3 regions of the Colwellia sp. MT41 genome follow, and region 2 is predicted to be linked to each of the others. Evidence: predicted binding sites of a transcription regulator. Region 2 holds the regulator's gene; each other region holds the start of a gene.

Region 1 (3,287 bases), 1.9 Mb from region 2:
GTCACTGAAATAGATGGTCAAATGGTGTCAATTTTAGATGTTGAGAAAATTTTAAATGAGATTAATCCTGTTTCAACGGAGTTAAGTGAAGATGTCATTGATGCCAGTGTTGGTGAAAGTCTAGGCGATAAGCTGGTTCTGATTGCTGATGATTCAACGGTAGCACGAAACCAAGTTAGAAGGGCATTAGAGCCATTAGGTATCAAGATGATTTTAGCTAAAAATGGTCGTGATGCTCTCGATCAGTTATTGGCGATTGAGGCAACGTGTGAACATAGTATTACTGAAAAAGTTGCGCTAATGATTTCTGATATCGAAATGCCAGTAATGGATGGCTATACCTTAACGGCAGAAGTCAAAGGAAATGACCGCATGGCTAAAATGCCCATTATCTTACATACCTCGCTAAGTGGGGTATTTAATAATGCTATGGTTAAAAAAGTGGGGGCAGATGATTTTATTGCCAAGTTTCACCCTGATGAATTAGCTACCGCTGTAAAAAAATGGCTAAAATTAGAAGATTAACTCTTTATAAAAATTAAAATAAAATTTCAAAAGCATTTGACCTGAATTTATGCACCCCAATTTTGGTGAATTTAAATGAGTACTTCGAAATAAACAGGAAGCTATTGTGTCAGCAAGACAACTTGATGAAAAAAGTTATAACCAATTTAGAACCTTTTTAGAGCAGCAATGTGGCATTGTGCTCGGTGAAAATAAGCAATATTTAGTTAAAAGCCGCCTAGCGCCACTAATGGCTAGATTTGACGTGAGTTCATTGGGTGAATTAGTCACTCGGACACTTTCCCCTGTAGAGCGGCAATTACGTGCCGCAGTCATTGATGCTATGACCACAAATGAAACCTTATGGTTTCGAGATGATTATCCCTATAAGTTACTACAGAGTAAATTGTTGCCTGATTTTGTCAACAGAAAAACGCCGGTTAAAATTTGGTCCGCCGCCAGTTCTTCTGGGCAAGAACCCTATTCTATTGCGATGTCAGTATTGGAGTTTCAACAAAAAAATCCTGGAGCATTCCCTCGTGGTGTGCAGGTCATAGGTACCGATATTTCCACGACTATGCTAGAACACTGTAAATACGGTCATTATGATAATTTAGCACTTGCTCGTGGTCTATCTGAGGAACGTAAAAAACGCTTCTTTGAAGAAGGTGATAACGGTATGTTGAAGATAAAAGAACAAGTCAAAAATATGGTCAATTTTAGGCCGCTTAATTTACTGAATAGCTATAGCTTGATGGGCCGCTTCGATATTGTTTTTTGTCGTAATGTGCTCATTTATTTCTCACCAGAAATTAAAGCACAAATCATTAGTCAAATTCATGGCGTATTAAATCCTCAAGGCTATTTGTTTTTAGGTGCATCGGAATCTCTATCAGGAATAAATCAAGATTTCACTATGTTACGTTGTAATCCTGGTATCGTTTATCAGAAAAAATAACCCTGTCAAATATTACTCATTGCTAGTGAATATAACCGCTAGCAAGCATTACCCTCATTAACTCACTTACCTTTAAAACAGCCTTGTTAAATTTTTTGGCATAAATATTGAATGTCATTTAGCTATAACGTAAATCATCGTGAGGCTATTATGGCTATAGGATTCGATCAAGGCTTTCAACTACACACCCAAGGCATGCTTATCCGTGCCCAACGTGCAGAAATCATTGCTAGCAATATTGCCAATGCGGATACCCCAGGTTACAAAGCAAAAGGGCTTGACTTCAAACAAGCACTTAGCCAAGCAGCAAATAAGCAGCAAATGGGCATGACTCGTACCAATGAAAAGCACTTTGATGTACGCACCGAACTCAATAATTCAGTCAGTTTTCGTGTACCAAATCAGCCTGATACTGGGGATGGTAATACGGTAGATGTACAAGTGGAACGAAACTTGTATCTAAAAAATTCATTGAAGTATCAAGCAAGTGTACAGTTTCTTAATGGCAAAATACAAGCCATGAAGAAAGTGATTAGTGGAGGTTAATAATTATGAGTCTTTTTAACGTATTTGATATCACGGGTAGTGGTATGAGCGCACAATCAATCCGCTTAAATACTACGGCGAGTAACATTGCCAATGCCGAAAGTGTTAGTAGTAGTGCCGATAAAACTTACCGCGCTAGACATCCCGTTTTTGCCGCTGCCATGCAAGAAGCTGCCGCAGGGCTAAGAGCAAGTGACGGTAGTAGCGTAGGGGTTACTGTTTTAGGCATTGTTGAAAGTGATAAACCGCTAAATGTTGAATATGCACCTAATCACCCCATGGCAGATAAAGACGGCTATATCTATAAGCCCAATGTTAATGTCATTGAGGAAATGACAAATATGATATCAGCATCGCGTTCCTATCAAACGAACGTGCAGTTAGCTGAATCGGCCAAAAACATGCTCAATAAAACCTTAATGTTAGGGCAAAGATAATGAGCAATATTGATAGGTCACTTAGTTTACTACATAACGTAGGAGTGGATAATGGAAACAGTTAAGGGCACTAACCTGTTAGAGGGGCTTCGTTGGCAAAAAGAAGAATATAAAGCGGCTGAAAAAGATAACGGCATGCTGACGCAAGCTGATTTCTTTGCGCTATTAACCCAAGAGCTAGCGAATCAAGATCCAACCAAACCGGTTGATAATAACGAAATTATTTCTCAAATGACCGCCTTCTCAACTACTGATGGTGTGCAAAGATTGAATGATTCATTTGATATATTTGCCAGATCTATGACGTCTAGCCAAGCACTGCAAGCTTCCTCGTTGGTTGGTCGCAGTGTTTTGGTTGAAGACAATGTATTTGGCATGGAAGAGGGGCAATCGGTAAAAGGTAAACTGGTTTCAGACAAACCAGCCAGTAACGTAAAAATTTATGTTGAAAATATTGCCGGTGAAATCATTCAAACTGTGCAAGTAGGTAAGGTCGATGCCGGCGGAATGAATTTTACTTGGGATGGTCAAACAGCAGAAGGTGAACCTGCTCCCGAAGGTGCTTACCGTTTCCGTATTGTTGGTTTGGTTGACGGTCAAGCCTCTGAATTAGAGGCGATGACATACCGTAAAGTAGATAGCGTAACCTTAGCTGGTGCTGGCGGTAATATCATACTGAATCTTAATGGCGGTAGCTCCATGGCCTTAGCCGATGTGGTTGAAATATCGGGTGGTGATAGTTAAGTTTTTAGTAACATCATTAAATAGAAAGTATAAATTTTACCTGACAGAGTAATAACAAGCATTTAACTGCCCAGATATATAGCAAAGTAGCTAATTTT
Region 2 (3,287 bases):
ATAACCGTATGGATTAATGCCGGTAAGAGGTTAATTGGAATGTTATCGACACAATAATAACCAAGATCTTCTAATACGCGTAGGGCAACTGATTTACCCGAGCCAGAGCGGCCACTAACTATGATTAGTTTCATTCTTATATCTTATATCCGTGTACTTTACTATATGGCATCTAGGGTATTACTAGCTTGTTGAATTAGGTTATAGAGTGCTTGATTATCATGGCATTTGCGAACTCGCTTAATCATCTTTTTATTACTAAATAATTTAGCGATACTTTGTAGGGTAATTAAGTGTTCTTTACAGCTATTTTCCGGCACAAATAAGGCAATAAAAACATCTACATTCCTATTATCTATGGCATCAAAATCAATAGCTTGTTCTGTTGTTATTAACACTGCGACAGCTTTATTGGCATTAGGTAATCGACCATGGGGTATGGCAATGCCGTTTCCTATGCCGGTACTACCCATTTTTTCTCTATTAAGTAAACTTTCTAGCAGATCATCTTGTTCTATATCACCGATTTGCTTGGCAGCGAGTTGACAAATTTTTTCTAAAATACGTTTTTTACTGGTGATTTCTACATCACAAGTGGTACAGCTTGTTGTTAATATTTCTGATAATTGCATAATGGTGTTAATTATTTTAGGCGCCCAACTGTGCTAATTCATTTAGCTTAGGGCGCCAGATTTATCGGCTTTAATTACTTTAAAGCGTATTCATGATTTAGCTAAGCTTAGTGCTGAGCTATCTTACCTTTATACTTAAGGATTTGTCGATCAAGTTTATCAACTAGAGTATCAATAGAAGCATACATGTCGCCGTTAACTGCTGAGGCAAACACTTCACCGCCATTAATATGGATATTGGCTTCTGCTTTTTGGTTAAGCTTTTCTACGGTAAGTACGACATGAATATTATTGATATGATCAAAATGTCGTTCTAGTTTTGAGAACTTGCTATCAACATATTTTCGTAATGAACTTGTTACTTCTACATGATGGCCAGAAAGATTAATTTGCATAAGCATGATCCTTTTATGGTAGTGTTTTAAAGTAAACTCTTACGTTGGTTTGATGGTGGTATCGCTAATGATTCTCGGTATTTAGCAATAGTCCGTCGCGCCACTTTTATTCCCTGCTCGGCCAGTATATCAGCCATTTTGCTGTCACTTAACGGTTTAGCAGGTGTTTCCGCTAAGATAAGTTTTTTAATTAAAGAACGAATTGCGGTCGATGAACATTCACCACCATTTTCGGTACTAACATGGCTGGAGAAGAAGTATTTTAACTCAAAAATCCCTCTTGGTGTGTGCATGTATTTTTGCGTGGTCACTCGAGATATGGTGGATTCGTGCATATCAACAGCTTCAGCAATATCATTGAGCACCATAGGAAGCATGGCTTCAGCACCATGCTCTAAAAATCCTTGCTGACGCTGAACTATGCAATTGGACACCTTGAGTAAGGTGTCATTACGAGATTCTAAGCTCTTAATAAACCATTTGGCTTCTTGCAAGTTTGATCTAATAAATTGACCATCATTAGTTGATGATTTCATTGTTTTAGACATGGCCGCATATTGCTTATTAATAGAGAGTTTTGGTGCCGTGTCCGAATTTAACTCAACCACCCAGCGACCATTTTTCTTTTCAACGGTAACATCAGGAATAACGTATTGGTTATTACCTTTAATTACCGCATCACCTGGACGAGGATTTAAGCTTTGAATTAAACGCATAACTTCACGCAGTTGATCTTCTTTTAATTTGGTTTTACGCATTAACTGACGGTAATCTCGGTTACCAAGTAAATCAATATGTTCATTGATAATGAGTTTACTTTCTTTCAGATAAGGGGTATCAGCACTAAATTGATTCAACTGAATAAGTAAACAATCAGCAATTGAGCGAGCAGCGACGCCAATAGGGTCAAACATATTAATACGTTTTAAGACCGCTTCAACTTCATCCTGCTCTAGCCCTTCTGTACCGACACTTTCTAGAATTTCTTCTGGTGATACGGTTAAATAACCGGCATCATCAACTGCTTCAATAATGGCAATAGCGATGGTTTTATCGGTATCAGTGAAAGGCGTTAATTCCATTTGCCACAATAGATGATCTTGAATGGAGTCCGTGGTTTCCCCTTGATAGGTATAATCATCGGCAGGGCTACTAACTGCGCCGGTATTTGAAACGCCAGCACTGTAACTTTCTTCCCAGGTGGTATCGATATTTAGTTCTTCGGGTATTTCCTTTTTTTCCATGGCCTCAGTGGTACTGATTTCGTCAATACTTGCTGGTTGCTCTTCACTCCCGTCACTTGTTGTCAGCTCAGTGTTAGTTTCAGAGACACTGGTTGTAAATGCTTCTTCAAGATTGTTTTCATCGCTAGTATTTTCATTTTCAACTTTTTCATCAAGCTCAAGTAATGGATTGCTCTCTAATACTTCTTGAATTTCTTGTTGTAATTCTAACGTTGACAGTTGCAACAGCTTGATTGCTTGTTGCAACTGCGGAGTCATGGTTAATTGTTGTCCAATACGGAGCTGTAGTGTAGGTCGCATCTAGGTTATATGATTTCCTATTTATTATTCTTAGTAGTTATAGTTTGCTAATCTATCACTACTTTGCTCTTAAATTGTTCTGCTTAAAGCTAGTCATTTTCGCTTTAGTATAGCCTTACTATAGCGTGAATTGTTCGCCAAGGTATACATCTCTCACTTTTTGATTAGCAAGAATTTGCTCGGCATTGCCTTGGGCAATTATTTCACCGTGGCTAACGATATAGGCATGCTCACAAACGTCTAAAGTTTCTCTAACATTATGGTCGGTGATTAATATACCTATGCCGCGCTCTTTTAATTGTAATATTATTTTTTTAATGTCGCCAACCGAAATAGGGTCAACACCAGCAAAGGGTTCATCTAATAAAATAAATTGTGGCTCAGCCGCTAATGCTCGGGCAATTTCAACGCGTCGTCTTTCACCACCTGACAAGCTCATGCCGGTATTATCTTTGATATGACAAATATGAAACTCTTCTAACAGGTGTTCAAGTTTTTCCGCGCGTTGTGTTTCAGTAAGCTCTTTACGTATTTGTAAGATAGCCATGATATTATCACTAACGGTGAGTTTTCTAAAAATTGATGCTTCTTGCGGTAAATAACCTATGCCCATGCGGGCTCTTTCATGCATAGGAATAAGTGTTAAGTCTTGGCCATTGAGTTTGATAGTGCCACCATCATTGGGGACTAAGCCAACAATCATATAAAAGGAGGTG
Region 3 (3,287 bases), 230 kb from region 2:
TAGCCGCTCACAATCACAATCTTTAGTGAATAAACATTTAAAAGAGGCGCAACCACGCTTTAATATCGATAGCAGAAATTGGGCCATGCCCAGCGCTGAATCCGAATATGGCAAAGCAATCGAACACCTTTATGCCTACCGCAGTGCACTCGTAAGCACTAATGGCAAGGATAAAGCACAATTTTATGCTCGAGCTGATAACTTACGTGCTTATCTTGACGAAGTGCAAAAACGTTTAGGTAGTTACTCACAACGCTTAAGCCAAAGTGTTGCTCGTGAACAGGTAAACACTGACTTAGCCGGCGATAATCGCGCTGAACAATCAAGCCAAGGCGATGCTTATGTACAGCTACAAACGAGTTGGTGGCTAATAGATGATGTTTTCTATGAAGCTAGAGGAGCAACCTGGGCATTGCTACAGCTACTGAGAGCCATTGAAATAGATTTTAATAGCATTTTAGAGAACAAAAATGCAAAAATCAGCTTACAACAAATTATTCGTGAGTTAGAAGCGAGCCAAGAATCATTATGGAGCCCAATGATTTTAAACGGTAGTGGCTTTGGTCTGCTGGCCAACCACTCATTAGTTATGGCTAATTATATTTCTCGCGCGAATGCGGCACTAATTGATTTGAATGAACTTTTAACCAAAGGATAACAACATGAAAAAAACTTTATTGGCTGCCAGCGTAGCAGTATTAATGTGTGGAACTGCCCAAGCCGATACCTTATTAGGTTTGTATATCGGTGGTCACATGTGGGCTAACGAAACCAGCGGTAGCTTTGGTGAAGGTTCTGATAATCAAACCGTTTTTGATTTCGATGATAAAAAGCAAGGTAGCTTCTACGTTGCTTTTGAGCACCCAATTCCATTAATTCCTAATATTAAAATAGCCTCAACCACGCTAGATACTGTTGGTGGTACGCAATTAACAAGTAGCTTTACTTTCGACCAAGTATCCTATGCTGCTGGCTCTACGCTAGATACCACCCTTGATGCCAGCTTTGTTGACTACACCCTTTATTATGAAGTATTTGATAATGATTTATTATCCTTTGATTTCGGTATAACCGCACGTGATCTTGATGCCAACATTCAAGTTGCAGATCAGGTAACTCAACTGCAAAGTGATTTAGATGTTTCCGGTATTATTCCAATGTTTTATCTATCAACTATTATCGGTTTACCTTTTACTGGCTTAAACATATTTGCTGAAGCCAATTTTTTAAGCTTCGACGACCAAACGGTTTATGATGCTCAAATTGGCGTTAGTTACTCGATTCTAGATAACCTAGCGGTAGATTTTGACGTGACTTTAGGTTATCGCACCATGAAAATGGAATTAAATGATTTAGATGGCTTTTACAGTGATTTAACTTATGACGGTTTCTTTGCCGGTGCCATTGTGCATTTCTAAGGTATCGCTCACTTATAAGGCTATAGCCCTTGCTAAGACATAAGCAATACAAGTAAAAATATAATCAGGCCGTAGATATGCTAAATATCCACGGCTTTTTATTATCTGGCTCTCAATAATTTTATCTACCGACAACTAAAGTAAATATAATACATTAGGTTAGGGTCTACAGCTAAACGGCTATTTCATCGTATTACCTGTCAATTTTTTTTACAGCTAGTTACACCTCCTTATTTACATAATTAATAAATCCTTTAAAAACAGTGCACTATAAAATTGGAATGGTTTTTGCTACTACGGGTGGAGATATAATCATTTGAAGGACTTTTCATGAAATTTAGCGTGCTATTAACTTTTATCCTCTCCCTATTAATTTCTATAAACGCAAATGCCACTTTACTAACACTTGCCGATGTTGGCGCTGTAGATCGTTTTATTGCGAGCGCGACGTTAGAGAAAAGTAGTAATGATACTGAATTAACTTGGGTACGTGATATTTTAGGCCATGATAATATTTTCTTAAATGATGGTGATAAATACGATTCAGTAGAAAGTGATTGGTCGTTAATTGAAGGTGATATTTATGCAACCGAGCTAAAAATAGACCCGGGCTACTTTTTATTAAAGTTTGGTGGTGGCGTAAAATCAGGAGCTACACATTTTTTATATGAAAATGTTGGCAACCTATCATTTGCCGTTATTGATTTTGCTGATACTGGCTTAATCAGTATTACAAAAATACATATGGGCAAAATTAGCCATGTCGATGAATTTAGCGCTACGCCAAATACACCTCAAGGCACTCCTCCTGCACCTATCCCTGAGCCGATGACCATTTCTTTATTCGCGCTAGCTTTATTAGGTTTAGCTCGACGTAAAAAATAATGAGTAGCCTTGCTATTCAAACAATAAAAAGCCGTGACTATGATGAATAGCCACGGCTTTTTATTGCCCATGTTAAATGGTAACTATACTGAGGTGAGATAATAACTAGCGTTAACGATTAAGGTGGGAAAATCGTCCATAACGCTGGTGTAAAATAGCCACCCGCTCGACATAAACTTGCGTTTCTTTATAAGGTGGAATACCACCATAACGTTTAACGGCCCCCTCTCCGGCATTATAAGCCGCCGATGCAAGTTCATTATTACCCTTATATTTCCTTAATAAGCGCGCCAAATGCTTCACGCCGCCGTTAATATTTTGCTGAGCACTTAAGGCGTTTTTTACCCCTAACTCTCTGGCGGTTGCTGGCATCAACTGCATTAACCCCTGCGCCCCCTGCTTAGAAATGGCCTGTGGGTTAAAATGAGACTCAGCATGAATAACAGCTCTGACAAAGGCGGCATCAATACCATACTTTAATGCTGCTTGATTAATATCTTGCTTATAAGGCTGTAAATAAAGTTTAGCTTGGCGCCAATCAATTAATGAGTCGACTTGACAAGCATAACAATCGACGCGATAACGACTAAAATCGACACCTATGGGTTCAATATCAGAAAATGACGTTACCCCAGCAGAGGATTTATAGGTGTAAATATTGGCTAATTTATTCTCTGCGGCAAAAATATCGCCAGTAATCACTAGCAGCAGCAAGCAGACACTGTCAGTGAATATTCTTTGCCAGCGGTTATTTAAGAGTACTTTCATTCTGCTTCTATTGTCCTGTATTTAATAACAACCAAAAACGTGCCAAAACCCATATTCCATTTTGGAATAAAAAATCGCTATCTATTCCTTTTGTTCTGACTTCAATGTCTCTATTCTTCCCTCATCAATTGTCATGGGTAAAATAGTTATGTTGCCAGAGCAACGCTTATTAAAGCAAAACACATCAAATTCAGCAAATAAAAGTAGTGCCTTAGA

Evidence for each region. Region 2 encodes sigma-54, which starts transcription at its own class of promoters, with help from an activator protein. Its sites were predicted from a motif close to GTTGGCACGNNNNTNGNNT; they were not measured.
Region 1: the regulator sigma-54 is predicted to act here: its motif matches at 1,557-1,575, upstream of flgB (flagellar basal body rod protein FlgB).
Region 3: the regulator sigma-54 is predicted to act here: its motif matches at 1,694-1,712, upstream of CMT41_RS16895 (PEP-CTERM sorting domain-containing protein).

What each region holds. Positions count from the first base shown of each region.
Region 1 covers NZ_CP013145.1:1,322,495-1,325,781, forward strand. Annotated here, with positions in the region: gene CMT41_RS05575 (chemotaxis protein) at 1-525, shown strand, start outside; gene CMT41_RS05580 (CheR family methyltransferase) at 632-1,462, shown strand; gene flgB (flagellar basal body rod protein FlgB) at 1,613-2,008, shown strand; gene flgC (flagellar basal body rod protein FlgC) at 2,014-2,445, shown strand; gene CMT41_RS05595 (flagellar hook assembly protein FlgD) at 2,497-3,189, shown strand.
Region 2 covers NZ_CP013145.1:3,756,792-3,760,078, reverse strand. Annotated here, with positions in the region: gene rapZ (RNase adapter RapZ) at 1-134, opposite strand, end outside; gene ptsN (PTS IIA-like nitrogen regulatory protein PtsN) at 162-632, opposite strand; gene hpf (ribosome hibernation promoting factor) at 740-1,027, opposite strand; gene CMT41_RS15905 (RNA polymerase factor sigma-54) at 1,054-2,571, opposite strand; gene lptB (LPS export ABC transporter ATP-binding protein) at 2,690-3,287, opposite strand, start outside.
Region 3 covers NZ_CP013145.1:3,984,427-3,987,713, forward strand. Annotated here, with positions in the region: gene CMT41_RS16885 (DUF2333 family protein) at 1-658, shown strand, start outside; gene CMT41_RS16890 (TIGR04219 family outer membrane beta-barrel protein) at 663-1,418, shown strand; gene CMT41_RS16895 (PEP-CTERM sorting domain-containing protein) at 1,749-2,303, shown strand; gene CMT41_RS16900 (lytic transglycosylase domain-containing protein) at 2,415-3,071, opposite strand; gene CMT41_RS16905 (assimilatory sulfite reductase (NADPH) flavoprotein subunit) at 3,220-3,287, shown strand, end outside.